Regions from separate parts of the Kitasatospora sp. NPDC051702 genome, predicted to be linked through region 1. Evidence: riboswitches for the same ligand, from Rfam matches in the RefSeq annotation. Region 1 holds a riboswitch; each other region holds the start of a gene.
What was found. Region 1 has a riboswitch for S-adenosylmethionine ahead of thrC (threonine synthase). Riboswitches for the same ligand answer to the same signal wherever they lie in the genome.
Positions count from the first base shown of each region.

Region 2: it holds a riboswitch for S-adenosylmethionine, as region 1 does, so the genes downstream of both, AB0N04_RS25990 (IclR family transcriptional regulator) here and thrC (threonine synthase) in region 1, are expected to answer to the same signal.
Region 3: it holds a riboswitch for S-adenosylmethionine, as region 1 does, so the genes downstream of both, AB0N04_RS04265 (aminotransferase class V-fold PLP-dependent enzyme) here and thrC (threonine synthase) in region 1, are expected to answer to the same signal.

Region 1 covers NZ_JBFAZB010000030.1:97,180-102,798, forward strand. The annotation lists gene AB0N04_RS24140 (cold-shock protein) at 255-455, opposite strand; gene AB0N04_RS24145 (MoaD/ThiS family protein) at 1,006-1,284, opposite strand; gene thrC (threonine synthase) at 1,326-2,606, opposite strand; SAM riboswitch class I at 2,623-2,759, opposite strand; gene AB0N04_RS24155 (glucosyl-3-phosphoglycerate synthase) at 2,908-3,933, shown strand; gene AB0N04_RS24160 (trehalose-6-phosphate synthase) at 3,972-5,456, shown strand; gene otsB (trehalose-phosphatase) at 5,489-5,619, opposite strand, start outside.
Region 2 covers NZ_JBFAZB010000035.1:29,035-34,653, forward strand. The annotation lists gene AB0N04_RS25975 (oxidoreductase) at 1-449, opposite strand, end outside; gene AB0N04_RS25980 (APC family permease) at 886-2,283, shown strand; gene AB0N04_RS25985 (hypothetical protein) at 2,280-2,717, shown strand; SAM riboswitch class I at 2,811-2,953, shown strand; gene AB0N04_RS25990 (IclR family transcriptional regulator) at 3,151-3,864, shown strand; gene AB0N04_RS25995 ((Fe-S)-binding protein) at 3,965-4,789, shown strand; gene AB0N04_RS26000 (lactate utilization protein B) at 4,786-5,619, shown strand, end outside.
Region 3 covers NZ_JBFAZB010000003.1:163,910-169,528, reverse strand. The annotation lists gene AB0N04_RS04285 (NYN domain-containing protein) at 1-759, opposite strand, end outside; gene AB0N04_RS04280 (hypothetical protein) at 997-1,260, opposite strand; gene AB0N04_RS04275 (rhomboid family intramembrane serine protease) at 1,492-2,274, shown strand; gene AB0N04_RS04270 (Lrp/AsnC ligand binding domain-containing protein) at 2,314-2,595, shown strand; gene AB0N04_RS04265 (aminotransferase class V-fold PLP-dependent enzyme) at 2,618-3,982, opposite strand; SAM riboswitch class IV at 4,033-4,150, opposite strand; gene trpD (anthranilate phosphoribosyltransferase) at 4,266-5,342, opposite strand; gene AB0N04_RS04255 (hypothetical protein) at 5,480-5,619, opposite strand, start outside.

The DNA.
Region 1 (5,619 bases):
CGCTCCCGGGGGCCTCACCGACCCGGTCCGCTGTCACTCTCACGCTGTGAGTGCTAACGCCAATGATTAGCACTCCGGGTGGTCGAGTGCAAGCCCAATCGCGATCCCGCGAGCCGTCCGGCGCGATCCCGGGGGCCCCCGCAACTCCCCGCCCGGGAACGCCGACGGGCCCGCACGACGCGTGTCGTACGGGCCCGCCGAGAAGCGAGTGGTCACCAGCCGTGGGCCGCGCCGAGCTCCTGGAGCCGAAGAGGTCAGACCGAGCGGACCATGTCCGCCTGCGGGCCCTTCTGTCCCTGGGAGATCTCGAACTCGACCCGCTGGCCCTCCTCGAGGGTGCGGTAGCCGTCCATCTGGATCGCGCTGTAGTGGACGAAGACGTCCGCACCACCGTCGACCGCGATGAAGCCGTAGCCCTTCTCCGCGTTGAACCACTTGACGGTGCCCTGAGCCATTCCGAACTCCCCTAGTGCTGTGCTGGCCCTTCACGCGCCCGCAGGTCGCGGGCCCGGGTCTGGTTTGGAGGCCGGCCCGGGGAACCCCCCCTGGGCGCAGCCGTGCACGCCGCAATCCTCCGCCGGGGCGCCTGACGGCATCCTGTGAGCGGCTGACTACGTCGACCGCCGCTGAATGTATCCGGATCGACGCCCTCTGCAACAGGGTCAACTGCGGGGAATTCCGGGTGCGCACCAGGGGACACTGCGGGCGGAATCGGAATGAACTCGGCATTTGACGCCGGACATAGCGGACGAATTACTACAGATCACCGCGCGAATTCTGACATCGGCCTGACATGTTTCGCAGCGCCGGGGCCCAGCGGGTCTCAACGGCCGGACGGCGGTCCGGCGAATCGCGGGGGAGGATGAAGAGAATCCCTTTTCCCAGCCGAGCCACACTCTACTCCGACTCCACCGGGATATATTCCCGCCGAAATGCGCACGGCCGCCCACGCGCACGGAGAGCGGAATTCCGTGCGCGCGGGCGGCCGGCCCGGGCGGGTGCGGCTCAGCAGCCGCCGGCCACCGCCGGGATGATCGAGACGCCGGCCCCGTCCGCGACCTCCGTCGCCAGGCCGTCGGCGAAGCGCACGTCGTCGTCGTTCACGTAGACGTTGACGAAGCGGCGCAGCTTGCCGGTGTCGTCCAGGATGCGGGCGGAGATGCCCGCGTGGTTCTTCTCCAGGTCGGCGATGACCTCGCCGAGGGTGGCGCCCTCGGCGCTCACCTCGGCGGCGCCGCCGGTGTAGGTGCGCAGGATGGTGGGGATGCGGACGTTGACGCTCATGGCTCTCCTAGCGGGGGTGCGGCCCAGCGGGTGGGGGTGGTTCAGGCGGACGCGAGGCCGGCGTCGCGGAAGGACGCCAGGGTCGGGCGGATGACGGCGGTCATGCCGGCCCCGGCGACGGCGTCCAGGGTCTTCAGGCCGTCGCCGGTGTTGATCGCGACGGTCTCCTTGGCCGGGTCGAGCTGGCCGGTCTCCACCAGCTTCTTCAGCACGCCGACGGTGACCCCGCCCGCGGTCTCGGCGAAGATGCCCTCGGTCCGGGCCAGCAGCCGGATGGCGTCCACCACCTCGGCGTCGGTGACGTCCTCGACGGCGCCGCCGGTGCGCCGGGCGATGTCCAGCACGTACGGGCCGTCCGCCGGGTTGCCGATCGCCAGCGACTTGGCGATGGTGTCCGGCTTGACCGGCCGGATCACGTCCTGGCCGGCCTTGAACGCGGCCGACACCGGCGAGCAGCCCGCCGCCTGGGCACCGAAGACCTTGTACGGCCGGTCCTCGACCAGGCCGAGCCTGATCAGCTCCTGCAGACCCTTGTCGATCTTGGTCAGCTGGGAGCCCGAGGCGATCGGGATGACGATCTGCTCCGGCAGCCGCCAGCCGAGCTGCTCGCAGATCTCGTACGCCAGCGTCTTGGAACCCTCCCCGTAGTAGGGGCGCAGGTTGACGTTGACGAAGCCCCAGCCCTCACCGGCCGGGTCGCCGATCAGCTCCGAGCAGAAGCGGTTCACGTCGTCGTAGTTGCCCTCGATGCCGACCAGCTCGCCGCCGTACACCCCGGCCATGACGACCTTGCCCTGCTCCAGGTCGTGCGGGATGAACACGCAGGACCGGAACCCGGCCCGGGCCGCCGCCGCACCCACCGCACCGGCCAGGTTGCCGGTCGACGAGCAGGACAGCGTGGTGTAGCCGAAGGCCCGGGCGGCCTCGATGGCGCAGGCCACCACCCGGTCCTTGAAGGAGTGGGTGGGGTTGCCCGAGTCGTCCTTGACGTGCAGCGGGGCGGTGAAGCCGAGCTCGCGGCCCAGGTTGTCCGCCTTCACCAGCGGGGTCCAGCCGGGGTTCAGGTTGGGCTTCGAGGCGACGTCGGCCGGCACCGGCAGCAGCGGGGCGTAGCGCCAGATCGAGGTGGGGCCGGCCTCGATCCGCTTGCGCAGCTCCTCGGCCCGCTCGCCGCCGAACTCGTAGGCGATCTCCAGCGGGCCGAAGCACTCCAGGCAGGCGAAGCTCGGACCGAGCGGGAAGCGGGTGCCGCACTCCCGACAGGACAGGGCGGCGGCGGGGCCGAGGTCCACGGATGCGGGTGCGACGGTGTCGATAGCCATGATGGCGAGGCCTCTCTCCTCATCTTCCCCGTGGCGCGGTCGCGCCACAGGCCGGAATTGGCACCTGTCCCGCCGGGGCCTGTACGACGACAGCCGAGCGAGAAGGTTGCCGGGACGTCAACGGGCCGTTCCCTCAGTCCCTCTGGATGAGCTTGTGAAATTGTGGTGGCGCTCAACGGTGACCCCGGCGTGCAAAGGTCCGACCGCTGTACGAAGACTGTATCCGAAGGCGTCAACGCCGAACGGGACCGTCCGCCACGCGAGATGACGCGTCCCACCCGATCCCGCCGAGGAGAGTCACGTGCCCGCCGAACCGATCCCCGCGCTCCTCCCGCAGGCGGCGTCCTGGCTGCGCCGCCGCTCGTGGAGCGCGGCCGACCGGCCGGTGCGCACCCTGCTGGAGGCCAAGCGCCGCACCGGTCACACGGTCAGCGTGGTGCTCCCCGCCCTGGACGAGGAGGCCACCGTCGGCGACATCGTCCGGACCGTCCGGCGCGAGCTGATGGAGCGCGTCCCGCTGGTCGACGAGCTCGTCGTGGTCGACTCCGGCTCCACCGACGCCACCGCCGCCGTCGCGGCGGGGGCGGGCGCCCGGGTGGTGCACCGCGACGCCGTCCTGCCGCGGATCCCGGCCGTCCCCGGCAAGGGCGAGGTGCTCTGGCGCTCACTGTTGGTGACCCGCGGCGACATCGTCTGCTTCGTCGACGCCGACCTGCGCGAGTTCGACCCGGCCTTCGTCTCCGGCATCCTCGGCCCGCTGCTCACCGAACCGGACATCCAGCTGGTCAAGGCCATGTACGACCGCCCGCTGGAGGTGTCGCTCGACGGCTCGGCCACGGGCGGCGGCGCCGTCGTGCCGTCCGGCGGCGGCCGGGTCACCGAACTGGTCGCCCGCCCGCTGCTGAACCTGCACTGGCCGGAACTCGCCGGTTTCGTCCAGCCGCTGGGCGGCGAGTACGCCGCGCGCCGCTCGCTGCTCGAACGGCTCCCGTTCCCGACCGGCTACGGCGTCGAGCTCGGACTCCTGGTGGACGCACTGGAGGCGGTCGGACTGGACGCCCTCGCCCAGGTGGACGTCGGGGTCCGGCACCACCGGCACCAGGACGGCCAGGCGCTGGGCCGGATGGCCGCCACCATCTACCGCACCGCCCTGGAACGGCTCGACCGCACCCACCGGCTGAAGGCCTCCGCCGACCTGGTCCACCCGCTGCTGACCCAGTTCACCCGGGACCCGCGGACCCGGGAGTTCACCGCCCACACCCACCCGGTGACGGCCGTCGAGCGCCCCCCGATGCACACCGTGCCCGAGTACGCGACCCGGCACTGAGGGGTTTGCCACCCCGGGGCCACGGCAACGTACCAACCATGGGCGATCTCACGACCGAACGTTCGAGCGCGACCGGCACCGCCCCCGTCCTGGTGGCCTCCAACCGGGGACCGGTGTCGTTCGGAACCGCTGACGACGGCACGCTGACCCTCCGGCGCGGTGGCGGGGGCCTGGTCTCCGGCCTCTCCGCCATCGACGACCCGAACGCCGTCTGGGTCTGCGCCGCCCTCGGCGCGGCCGACCGCAGAGCAGCCGCCGAGGCCCCGGACGGCCGCCTCGACCGCGCCGGGCACGACGTCGGCGGACAGGCCGTCCGGATGCTCGACATCGACCCGGACACCTTCGCCCGCGCCTACAACGGCGTCGCCAACTCCACCCTCTGGTTCGTCCACCACCTGCTGTACGCGACCCCGACCGCCCCCTCCTTCGACGCGGACTTCCGCACCGAGTGGGCCGCCTACACGGCGTACAACACCGCCTTCGCCGAGGCCCTCGCCGCCGAGGCGGCCCCCGGCGCCGCCGTCCTCGTCCAGGACTACCACCTGTCGCTGACCCCGGCCCTGCTCCGCGCCGCCCGCCCCGACCTGCGGATCGGCCACTTCTCGCACACCCCCTGGGCGCCGCCGGACTACTACCGGCTGCTGCCCGACGACGTCGCCCGGGCCGTCCTGACCGGCATCCTGGGCGCCGACCGGGCCGGCTTCCTCACCCGGCGCTGGGCGCTCGCCTTCGCCGACTGCTGCGAGGAGCTGCTGGGCGCCGTCGTCGACCGCGAGGCCCTCACCGTCACCCTCACCGGGCCCTCGGCCGGGGAGACCCGCACCACCCGGCTCGGCGTCCACGCGCTGGGCGCCGACGCCGACTTCCTGCGCGAGCGCGCCCACCGCCCCGACGTGGACGAGCGCCTGGCCGTCCTGCGGGAGGCCGTCGGCGGGCGCCGCACCATCGTCCGGGTCGACCGCACCGAGCTGAGCAAGAACATCGTCCGCGGCCTCCAGGCCTACCGGCACCTGCTGCGGACCCGCCCCGAGTGGCACGACCGGGTGGTGCACATCGCCTTCGCCTACCCGTCCCGCACCGACCTCGCCGAGTACCGGGCCTACACCGCCGAGGTCCGGCGGCTCGCCGGGGAGATCGACGCCGAGTTCGCCACCGACACCTGGAAGCCGCTGATCCTGCACGTCGACGACGACTTCCCGCGCTCCCTGGCCGCCTACCGGCTCGCCGACGTCGCCCTGGTCAACCCGATCCGGGACGGCATGAACCTGGTCGCCAAGGAGGTCCCGGTGGTCTCCGACCACGGCTGCGCCCTGGTGCTCTCCCGCGAGGCCGGCGCGCACGCCGAGCTCGCCGAGGACGCCCTGACGGTGAACCCCTACGACGTCATCGCCACCGCGGACGCCCTGCACGCGGGCCTCACCATGGCGGAGGAGGAGCGCGCCGACCGCACCAAGCGCCTCGCGGCGGCGGCCACCGCACTCCCCCCGCAGCAGTGGTTCCTGGACCAGCTCAGCGCGCTGTGAGCGACCGGCTCGACGCGCCGTGAGCGACCGGCTCAGTGCGCCGTGAGCGCCAGGGCCAACCCTTCGAGCAGCTCCACCACGCCGGCCGGGCCCGGGACCACCAGGTCCGCCCGGTCGGCGAGTTCGCGCACCGGCGCGTCCCCCACCGCGCCGCTGCACACCA
Region 2 (5,619 bases), on a different contig from region 1:
GTGCCCCGGGCGCGCATGTGCGGCAGGACGGCGCCGGTGAGTGCGGCGGGGCCGAAGAAGTGCAGCTCCATCAGGTCGCGCAGCTCGCGCTCGGTGTACTCCTCGACGGCGCCGACCAGGCCGCGCCCCGCGTTGTTCACCAGGACGTCGATGCGCCCGTACCGGAGCAGGGTGTCGGCGACCACGGCCGTGATCCGGGCGGGGTCGGTGACGTCCAGCCGGACGGGGAGCACCCGGTCGGGGTGGGCGGCGACCAGGTCGTCCAGCGTCTCGGGGCGGCGGGCGGCCGCCACCACGGTGTCGCCGGCGGCCAGCGCGGCCTCGGCGAGGGCCTGGCCGAAGCCGGAGTTGGCGCCGGTGATCAGCCAGACCCGGCCGTTCGTGGCGGCGGCCCGGTCGGTGGCCTGCTCGGTGCTCTGGTCGGCGTTCTGGCCGGTGGTGCCGGTCATCGTGGTTCTCCCCGTACGTCGTTGCGGTGATCGGTAGTTGACGACCTCTTTTATGCCAGGAAGGAGCGGTGCCCGTCCACGGGATCGGGTCGGTCGATCGATGACGACGCTTGCTGATCACCGGATGGACACGCGACCGAACCCGTCGGCCGCCCCAGCCCGTCCGTTCGGCCTCGCCCCGTCCGTTCGGCCTCGTCCGTCCGGGTGGGGAGCGGGATCGGGGATGCGCGGCCGTGCCCGCCGCCGCACCCAACGGCCCAAGCCGAGGTGCGGCACGCGCGCCCGGCCAGCAGGCTCGGAGACGGGCGCGCAGGGCGTCAGGAGCCGATCGAGGAGGCGTCCGTTGAGCAGCGTCGACACCCCGGGTGGATCCGCCGGCCGGGCCGGCGGCACCAGGACGGCCGGCGCCGTCAGGGCCGGAACCGGGGCGCACAAGATCACCTGGTTGACCCTGGCCCTGATGACGACCAGCTCGGTCGCGAGCCTGCGCGCGGCACCGACCATGGCCGTGTACGGCCTCGCCTGCGTCTTCCTCTACCTGCTGCCCGCCGTGGTGTTCCTGCTGCCGACCGCCCTGGTGTCGGCGGAGCTGGCCTCCGGCTGGAACGGCGGGGTCTACAACTGGGTGGCGCAGGGCCTCTCGAAGCCACTGGGCTTCCTGGCCGTGTGGTGCCAGTTCGCCATGACGATCTTCTACTACCCCAGCCTGCTCGCCTACGTCGCGAGCACCATCGCCTACGTGATCAACCCGAGCCTGGCCAGCAGCGGCGTCTACACCGCGATCGTCATCGTGGTGGTGTACTGGACCGGGGTCTGGGTCTCCTCGCGCGGCACCAACGCCGTTGCGGGGCTGGCCTCCTGGGGCCTGGTCATCGGCACCCTGGTCCCCGGGACGCTGCTGGTGGTGCTGGGAATGGTCTTCCTCGGGCAGGGCAACCCCTCCGCCGCGCCGATGGACGGATCGCACTTCTTCCCGCAGTGGACGGGCGTGGCCAGCCTGGTGCTGATCGTCAACAACTTCCTCAGCTACTCCGGCATGGAGATGAACGCCGTCCACGTCAACAAGCTGCGGAACCCGGCCCAGGAGTTCCCCAAGTCGATGTTCCTGGCCATGGGCATGGTGCTGCTGATCTTCATCCTGCCGGCCCTGGCGATCAGCTGGGTGATCCCCTCCGACCAGCTCAGCCTGACCGCCGGCGTCATGCAGGCCTTCGACGCCTTCTTCCAGTACTTCCACATCGGCTGGCTGGTGCCGATCGTCGCGGTCGGGCTGTGCGCCGCCTCCGTCGGCGGCATGCTCACCTGGCTGGCCGGGCCCTCCAAGGGGCTGCTGCTGATCTCGCGGCAGGAGGGCTACCTGCCGCCGTTCCTGCAGCGGCTCAACGCCCGGGGGGTCCAGCAGAACATCCTGGTCACCCAGGGCGTCGTCACCACCGCGATCGCCCTGCTGTACGCGCTGATCCCGAACGTCTCCAGCGTCTACTGGATCTTCTCGGTGATCACCACCCAGGTCTACCTGATCATGTACCTCCTGATGTTCCTGGCCGCGATCCAGCTGCGCCGCAAGCAGCCCGACCACCCGCGCGGCTACCGGGCACCGCTGCTCACCACGCTGTGCGTGGTCGGGTTCGTCGCCTCGGCGCTGGCCATGGTGATCGGCTTCGTGCCGTCCTCGCAGTTCGGCGGCGGCAGCGTCTGGTCCTACATCGGGATCGTCGCCGGCGGCCTGCTGCTGCTCGGCGTGGTGATCCCGTTCTCGTTCCTGAAGGCTCGCAAGCCGAGCTGGCGCCAACCCGACGCCGGCACCGGCGTGGGCGAGGAGGGAGTGGCATGAGCCCGACCCGGATGGCGTCCGAGCACCGCTGGATCTACATCGGCTCGATCGTGGTGCTCGTCGGCCTCGTGGTCGCCGGACTGCTGACCTACACCCAGCAGCGGGCCACCAACGAGGCCCACCGCAAGGCGAACCAGCTGAGCGACGCCCTGGTCGCCGACGGGTACCCCGCGCTCGACACCGGCAACACCGCCCTCGTGCTCGGGACCGACGGCGGCCCCGTCTGCACGGACCCCAACTCGGCCCTGAAGCAGGGCCTGTGGCGCGTCCACCTGGCCAACGGCGCCGGCGGCCCCGGCATGCGGCCGGTCGTCGTCGACGGCCGGGTCCTGCAGGCGGGCGCCGAGGTGATCAAGGTGTACTGCCCGGACAAGCTGGCGGGCTACCAGGAGCAGATCGACGCGCTCAAGACCTCGGACGTCATCAACGACTGAGTCGGCCGCCGGGGCGGGGCACCGCCGCCCCGGCGTGTGGGGGAACGGGGGAGGTTTGGCGGGCGGGCCGGGGAATCTTGTATGGTTCCTGGCGAATCATCCAGAGGGGTGGAGGGACCGGCCCTACGAAGCCCCGGCAACTCCCCGTTCGACCCGGCGTCCGAAGTACGCGCCGTGCCGTCCGGGGGCAGTGCCAACTCCGGCCTGTCGCCAACGTGGCGCGGGAAAGATGAGGAGACACGGTGCTCTCAGTGCTGTCCTTCGCCCGGGCGCTTCCCACCCCGGCCCTTTCGCGTACCCCCCTCGTGCCCGGCGCAGGCACTCCGCCGACTTCCCCGGCCCGTCCGCGCTGACCACCCCCCGCTCCCCGCGGGGAGCCCCCGTGAGCCCGCCCACCCGCCGCTCACGGGGCACGAGACTGGAGTACCCACCCATGGAGAACACGAGCGGCGTCGGCGTGCTCGACAAGGTCACCTCGATCCTCGGCACCCTGGAGGCCGGCCCCACCACCCTCGGCGGACTCGTCGCCGCCACCGGGCTGGCCAGGCCCACCGCCCACCGGCTCGCCGTCGCGCTGGAGCACCACCGCCTGGTCGGCCGGGACCTGCAGGGCCGGTTCGTCCTCGGCCCCCGGCTCGGCGAGCTCTCCTCCGCCGCCGGCGAGGACCGGCTGCTGGCCGCCGCCGGCTCCGTCCTGATCCACCTGCGCGACGTCACCGGCGAGAGCGCGCAGCTCTACCGCCGCCAGGGCGAGGTCCGGATCTGCGTGGCCGCCGCGGAGCGGCTCTCGGGCCTGCGCGACACCGTCCCCGTCGGCGTCACCCTCCCCATGAAGGCCGGCTCCGCCGCGCAGATCCTGCTCGCCTGGGAGGAGCCGGAGCGGCTCCACCGCGGCCTGCAGGGCGCCCGGTTCACCGCCACCGCCCTCAGCGGCGTGCGGCGCCGGGGCTGGGCGCAGTCCGCCGGTGAGCGCGAGCCCGGAGTCGTCTCCGTCTCCGCGCCCGTCCGGGGCCCGTCGAACCGGGTGGTGGCCGCCGTCTCCGTCTCCGGCCCGATCGAACGCCTCACCCGCCACCCCGGGACGCACGTCTCCCAGGCCGTCGTCGAGGCGGCGAACCGCCTGAGCGAGGCCCTGCGGCACGCCTGAGCGGGGGCGCGCCCGGCGGCGGTCCACGGTCCGCGAGGACCGGGGCCGCCCCCGGGGCTCTAGTAGGCTGGCCACCCCCCCCGGACCCGAGGGAGGCGCGATGCGCGTCGCACTCTTCGTCACCTGCGTCAACGACGTCCTGAACCCCGGTACGGGGCGCGCCGTCGTGACCCTGCTGGAGCGCCTCGGCGTGGACGTGGACTTCCCCGACGCCCAGACCTGCTGCGGCCAGCCGCAGTTCAACACCGGCTACCGCGCCGAGACCGTCCCGCTGGCCCGCCGTACCGCCGCCGCCTTCGCCGGCTACGACCACGTGGTGACCCCGTCCGGCTCCTGCGCGGCGATGGTCCGGGAGGGTTACCCCCGGCTCGGCGTGGACGGCCTCGGCGACCTGCCGGCCCGGGTGTACGAGCTCACCGAGTTCCTGGTCGACGTGCTGGGCGTCACCGACGTCGGCGCGTACTACCCGCACACCGTCACCTACCACCCGTCCTGCCACGGCCTGCGGACGCTCGGCCTCGGTGACCGCCCGCTGCGGCTGCTGCGCGCGGTGAGGGGCCTGACCCTGGTCGAGCTCCCCGGGGCCGAGGAGTGCTGCGGCTTCGGCGGCACGTTCGCGGTGAAGAACCCCGCCGTCTCCGCGGCCATGGGGGCGGACAAGGTCCGCAACGCCCTCGCGACCGGCGCCGACGTGCTCTGCGGGGCGGACAACTCCTGCCTGCTGCACCTCGGCGGCACGCTGCGGCGCCAGGGCTCCCCCCTGCGGACCGTCCACCTCGCCGAGATCCTCGCCGCCACCGAGGCCGACCCCGACGCCGACCCGCACCCCGCCACGGCCGCCGGGACCGGGACCGCCGCCGGGAACGCCACGGGGGCCGGGGCCGGGGCCGGGACCACGGCCGACCCGAGCGGAGCGGCGCGATGAGCGGCACCTACCTGGGCATGCCCGCCTTCCCGAAGGCCGCCGCCGTCTCCACCCGGGACACCCGGTTGCGCGCCAACCTCACCCGGGCCACGCACACCATCCGCGACAAGCGGGCCGCGGCCGTCGCCGAACTGTCCGACTGGGCGCAGCTGCGGCAGGCCGGCAAGGAGATCAAGGACCGCACCCTGCTCCGGCTCGACCACTACCTCCTCCAGGCGGAGGCCGCCGTCACCGCCGCCGGCGGCACCGTGCACTGGGCGGAGGACGCGGCCGAGGCCAACCGGATCGTCGCCGACCTCGTCAGGGCGACGGGCGAGCGGGAGGTGGTCAAGGTCAAGTCGATGGCCACCCAGGAGATCGGCCTCAACGAGGCGCTGGCCGCCGAGGACATCACCGCCTACGAGACCGATCTCGCCGAACTGATCGTGCAGTTGGGCGACGACCTGCCCTCGCACATCCTCGTCCCGGCCATCCACCGCAACCGCACCGAGATCCGCGACATCTTCCGGGAGGCGATGGGGCGCTGGGGGCGGCCCGCCCCCGAGGGGCTGACCGACCGGCCGGCGGATCTCGCGGAGGCGGCCAGACTGCACCTGCGGGAGAAGTTCCTGCGGGCCAAGGTGGCCGTCTCCGGCGCCAACTTCCTCGTCGCCGAGACCGGCAGCCTGGTCGTGGTCGAGTCGGAGGGCAACGGCCGGATGTGCCTGACCCTGCCCGAGACGCTGATCTCCGTCGTCGGCATCGAGAAGGTCGTCCCCACCTGGCGGGACCTGGAGGTGTTCCTGCAGCTGCTCCCGCGCTCCTCGACCGCCGAGCGGATGAACCCGTAC
Region 3 (5,619 bases), on a different contig from region 1:
GGCCGACCGGCGCGCCTGCTCGGCCGAGGTCTCCAACTCGCCGACCCGGTGCCGCAGGCGGCGCGCCTCGGTCTCGGCGGCGCCGCGCTCGGCGGCCGCCTGCGCCTTCACCGCCTCCAGCTCGCCGGCCAGCCGGCGGGTCTCGGCCTGCGCGCGGCGGGTGTCGCTCTCCAGGGAGCGCACCTTCTTGCGCAGCGACTCCGCCTCCCGGCGGACGTCCTCGGACTCCGCGCGCTGGCGGTCCAGGTCCGCCCGGGCGGCGGAGCGCAGCTCCGCCAGTTCGGCCTGCAGCTTCTCCACCAGCCGGGCGGCCTCGGCGGCCGCGCCCTCGGCCCCGACCCGCTCCGCCTCGTCGCCGGCCTCGGCGACCAGCCGGCTCCAGCCCGCCGAGCGCACCAGGTAGGCGGCGGCCGCGACGTCCATCGGATCGGCGGCGCTCGGGACGCTGCCCGACTCCAACGCCTTCACCAGGTCCGGCTGGCCCAGCCGCAGCCGCTCCGCTATCCGCACCCGGAAGGCCGGCTCCGACTCCAGCGCCGCGGCCAGCGCGGTCGCCGCGTACTTGGCCCGGCGGGCCGGGGTGAACTTCACGTACTGACGCAGGCTCTGCGGCAGCTCACCGGGCGGCAGACCGCCGAGCGCGTCCGAGGCCAGCCCGACCACCCGTCGGCGCACCCCCTCGGGCAGCGGCCGGTCCAGCTTCTCCACGACGCGCTCCGGCGCCGGGCCCTCGCCGGCGCCGGGGTCCTCGCCGGGCACCACGGACTCGGACGCGGCGGCGCCGGCCGCCGGCGGCTGCGCGTCGGCAGCGGGCTGAAGCCCCTGCGCTTCGGCGGGCTCCCTCGCTGCGTCCACCACGTCCTCGGCTCCGATCCTGGTCCTACGGGGTCCGCGGCCCGCGGCCGCCGCCCCTGTCGTCACGCTCCGTGCGTCCTGTCTGCATTGTCCCAGCGCGGTGGGCGGGCGCGCCGCGCACCGCCCGCCGCACCGGGGGCGTCAGCCCTGCTCGGCCGGGTCCGCCGCGTCCTCGGCACCGGGACGGGCGACCAGCTCGACCTGGTCGACGGCGTTGCACCAGCGGCAGCGCACCGACTCGACGGTCTCGCTGAGCACCTCGGTCTCCTCGACCTTGGACTCGCCGGCCAGGTCGAAGTGCAGGAACTCGGTGACCCGCGCGGAGCGGGTCACGTCGAAGCGGGTGAGGTTGCCGCACAGCGTGCAGCGCCAGCGCGTCTCGGCGGTCAGGGCGGGGACGGTCATCGGGGGTCCTCTCGGGTGGTCCCTGGGCGGGCTAGGCGCTCCCCCCGGAGCCCCGGCGTCGGCGGCGGGAGGCGGGAATGCCCGCGCCAAGCCTATTGCCTGGGGCAACCATCGCGGCCACCGGTTGCACGAAGCCGCAGGCCCGGCCCCGGCCCCGGTCCGGGGCCCCGAGTAGGCCACCTGCCGTACAGCGCGGTGTCACCCGCCCGGGCCGGAGGGATGCTTGGCCGCATGGCGCTGACGGCCCCGGGCCACACCGACGAGCGGGACGGCCGGCCGGCCGTGCCCGCCCCGGTGGTCACCTACGCCCTGATCGCGCTCAACACCCTGGTGTTCCTGCTGGGCCCGGCCGCCGGGCTCAACCCGCTGTACGGCACCGGCCAGGCCCGGGTCTGCGCGGAGCAGCGGTACGAGCAGCGCTGGGGCGCCGTCCCGGTCGAGCTGCTGACCGGGCACCCGTTGACCGCCGGGCAACTGGCCGAGGCCCCCGACCCCGTCCCCGGCTGCCCGGCCGCCCCGACCCCGGGCAAGCACCCGGCGCTGTCGGTGCTCAGCGGGCTCTTCCTGCACGCCGGCTGGCTGCACCTGCTGGGCAACCTGCTCTTCCTGCACGTCTTCGGCCCCACCGTCGAACTACGGCTCGGCCGCGCCCGGTACGCCGTCTTCTACCTGGCCGCCGGCAGCGTGGCCACGTACGGCTTCGCCCTGGCCGAGGCGCACTCCGCGGACTCGACCCGGGTGCTGATCGGCGCCTCCGGTGCGATCTCCGCCGTCCTCGGCGCCTACCTGCGCTTCCACCCGCGCTCCCGGGTGACGACGCTGGTCCCGCTGCTGCTGTTCCTGCCGCTGCGCTTCCCGGCCTGGCTGGTGCTCGGCCTCTGGTTCGCGCTGCAGTGGTGGTCGGTCCACGCGGCCGGGCCCGGGGTGGCCTACCTGGTGCACGTGATCGGCTTCTCGGCGGGCTTCCTCTACGCCTGCACGGTGGTCAGCCACCCCCCGAGACGACCCGGCTGACGCCCGATACGCTGGCGGCACCCCACAAAGGAGCCGAACGTGATCACCGCCATCGTCCTGATCAAGACCAGTGTCGACCGCATCCCGGAGATCGCCGAGGCCATCGCAGCCATCGAGGGCGTCAGCGAGGTGTACTCGGTGACCGGTGGCTACGACCTGGTGGCGATGGTCCGGGTGCGCCGGCACGACGACCTGGCCGAGGTCATCCCGGGACGGCTGAACAAGGTCCCGGGCGTGGCCCACACCGAGACCCAGATCGCCTTCCGCACCTACTCCCAGCACGACCTGGAGGCGGCGTTCGCGCTCGGCCTGGACGAGTAGTCCCCGCCGGCTCCCGGGCCGCTCAGCCCTGCCGACGGGTGTCGGCGACGCAGCGGCCGCCCTCGTTGCGGTAGTTCCAGGCCGCGCCGTCCGTGACCAGCTCCCGGACGGCGGTCAGGAAGCGGTCGACGTGCTCGTCCGGCGTGCCGGCCCCGAAGCTGACCCGGATCGCGTTCAGGCTTCGCTCGCCCGGCAGCGAGGGCTCCGGCGCACCGCACTCGGAGGGGGCGACGTCCTCGTCCCCGAGCAGGGTGCGCAGCAGCGGGTGCGCGCAGAACAGCCCGTCGCGGACGCCGATGCCGTACTCGGCGGACAGCGCGGCCGAGAAGTGCGAGCTGTTCCAGCCCTGGACGACGAAGGACAGCACGCCCACCCGGGCCGAGCCGGCACCGAACAGGTTCAGCACCTTGACCTGCGGGATCTCCGCCAGGCCGGCCGTCAGCCGGGCGACCAGCTGCCGCTCCCGGGCCTCCAGGGCGTCGAAGCCGGCCTCGGTCAGCGCCCGGCAGGCGGACGCGATGGCGTAGGCGCCGATGACGTTCGGCGAGCCGGCCTCGTGCCGGGCCGGGCCGGTGTGCCACTGGACGGCCACCGACCCGTCGTCCTGCCGGGCCACCGTCCGGGTCGCGCCGCCGCCGGCCAGGTACGGCTCGGCCGCGTCCAGCCAGTCCGCCCGGCCGGCCAGCACGCCGGCGCCGAACGGTGCGTAGATCTTGTGGCCGGAGAAGGCGATCCAGTCGACGTCCAGCTCGCGCACCGAGACCCGGTGGTGCGGGGCCAGCTGGGCGGCGTCCAGCACCACCCGGGCGCCGTGCCGGTGGGCGGTCGCGGTCAGCTCGGCGACCGGCCACAGCTCGCCGGTCACGTTGGAGGCGCCGGTGACGCAGAGCAGCTTGGGGCCCTCGGGCGCGTCGGCGAGCGCGGCGTCGAGGGCGGCGACGGCCTCGGCGTGCGAGCGCGGGGCGCGCAGGTAGCGGACGTCCAGCCCGGCGTGGGCCCAGGGCAGCAGCGAGGCGTGGTGCTCGGTCTCGAAGGCGAACACCCGGGTGCCGGCCGGGACGGCGGAGGCGAGCAGGTTCAGCGAGTCGGTGGTGGCGCGGGTGAAGACCACCTGGTCGCCCTCGCGCAGGTCGAGGAACTCGGTGACGGTGCGGCGGCTCTGCTCGAACAGGTCGGTGGAGAGCTGCGAGAGGTAGCCGGCGCCGCGGTGCACGCTGCCGTAGTAGGGGGCGTAGGCGGCGACGTCGTCCCAGACCCGCTGCAGCGCCGGGGAGCTGGCCGCGTAGTCGAGCGCCGCGTAGCCGACCTTCTCGCCGTTGGCGAGCGGGACCTGGACGTCGTGGCCGAGGACGGCGAGCGGGGCGCAGATTTCGGTGGCGATCGACACGGGGATGCACTCCTCCTGGGTGTGGGACCCCGGGAGTGTGAGTCGTCCGGCGTCCGCGCTTGCCGCACGGACGATTCGCCGAGCGACCCGGTCCTCACCCAGGGCACCCCGCCACGGACGGAGGGTTGCCGGACAGCCAGCTGGGGCTTGACGCTGTCACTCATGACCTGGACAGGACTCTAGGTCGGCCCGCGCCGGGTGGTCAAACGACCGTCCACCATCCGGACGTCCCCGGACGTGCCGGGGCCCGCACCGGCTTCCCGGCGCGGGCCCTGCGACCGCCTCAGATCCGGCTGGTCGCCTCCGACCAGCGGCGCAGCAGCTCCTGCGCCGTCCCGGAGTCGATGGCCCGCGCGGCCCGCTCCATGCCGGCCGCGAGCTGCTCGGCGAGCGGCGCCTCGCCGAGGTCCAGCGCGACCAGCGCGGCCGCGGTGTTCAGCAGGACGGCGTCCCGCACCGGCCCGCGCTCCCCGGCCAGCATCCGGCGCGCGACCTCGGCGTTGTAGGAGGCGTCCGCGCCGCGCAGCGACTCGATGCCGACCAGCTCGATGCCGACGTCCCGCGGGTCGAAGGCGGTCTCGGTGACGGTGCCGCCCTGCACGATCCACACCCGCGAGGTGGTGGTGATGGTCAGTTCGTCGAGGCCGTCGTCGCCGCGGAACACCAGGGCGGTCGAGCCGCGCCGGGCGAGCACCCCGGCGATCAGCCCGGCGAGCCGGGTGTCGAAGCAGCCGATCGCGTGCGAGGTCACCTTGGCCGGGTTGGTCAGCGGGCCGAGGATGTTGAAGGCGGTGGGCACGCCGAGGTCGCGCCGGGCGGTGGCGGCGTGGCGCATCGACGGGTGGAACTTGGCCGCGAAGCAGAAGGTGAGGCCGACCTCCTCGGCCACCTCGGCGACCCGCCGGGCGGGCAGGTCGAGGCGGACGCCGAGCTTCTCCAGCACGTCGGAGGAGCCGCTCGCCGAGGAGGCGGCCCGGTTGCCGTGCTTGACCACCTTGGCGCCGGCCGCGGCCGCGACGATCGCCGACATGGTGGAGATGTTGACCGTCTTGGCGCGGTCACCGCCGGTGCCGACGATGTCCACCGCCGGCCCGGGGACGGTGAGCGGCTCGGCGTGCGCGTACATGGCGTCGACCAGGCCGGTGACCTCGTCGACCGTCTCGCCCTTGGCCCGCAGCGCGACCATGAAGCCGGCTACCTGGACGGGGGACGCCTCGCCGCTCATGATCCGGTCCATCGCCCACGCGGTGGACGAGCGGTCGAGGTCCTCCCCCTTCAACAGCGCCGCCAGGACGTCCGGCCAGGTGCGGACCACCTGCGCGGGGTCGGTACCACCGTTCGCAGGGTTCACGTTCACCATGGCTGACTCCAGCTGTTGTCGGTCTCCCCGTGGCGGGGGGACGTCCGTACGGATGGAGTCAGCCTATCGAGCGGCGGGGTGCCCTCGGCGCTGTCTTCTCTAGTACTGAGACGGCCCGGTCCGAAGACCGGCCGGGCTCACTGGCCGGCCGGGGCCCGCTTGGCCAGCCGGGCCCGCAGCAGGGTGGCGACGGCCTCGGCCAGCGCCACCGGGTCCACCGGGTGGGAGATCGCGGCGTCGGCCCGGCTCCAGGCGGCCAGCCAGGAGTCCTGCGGCC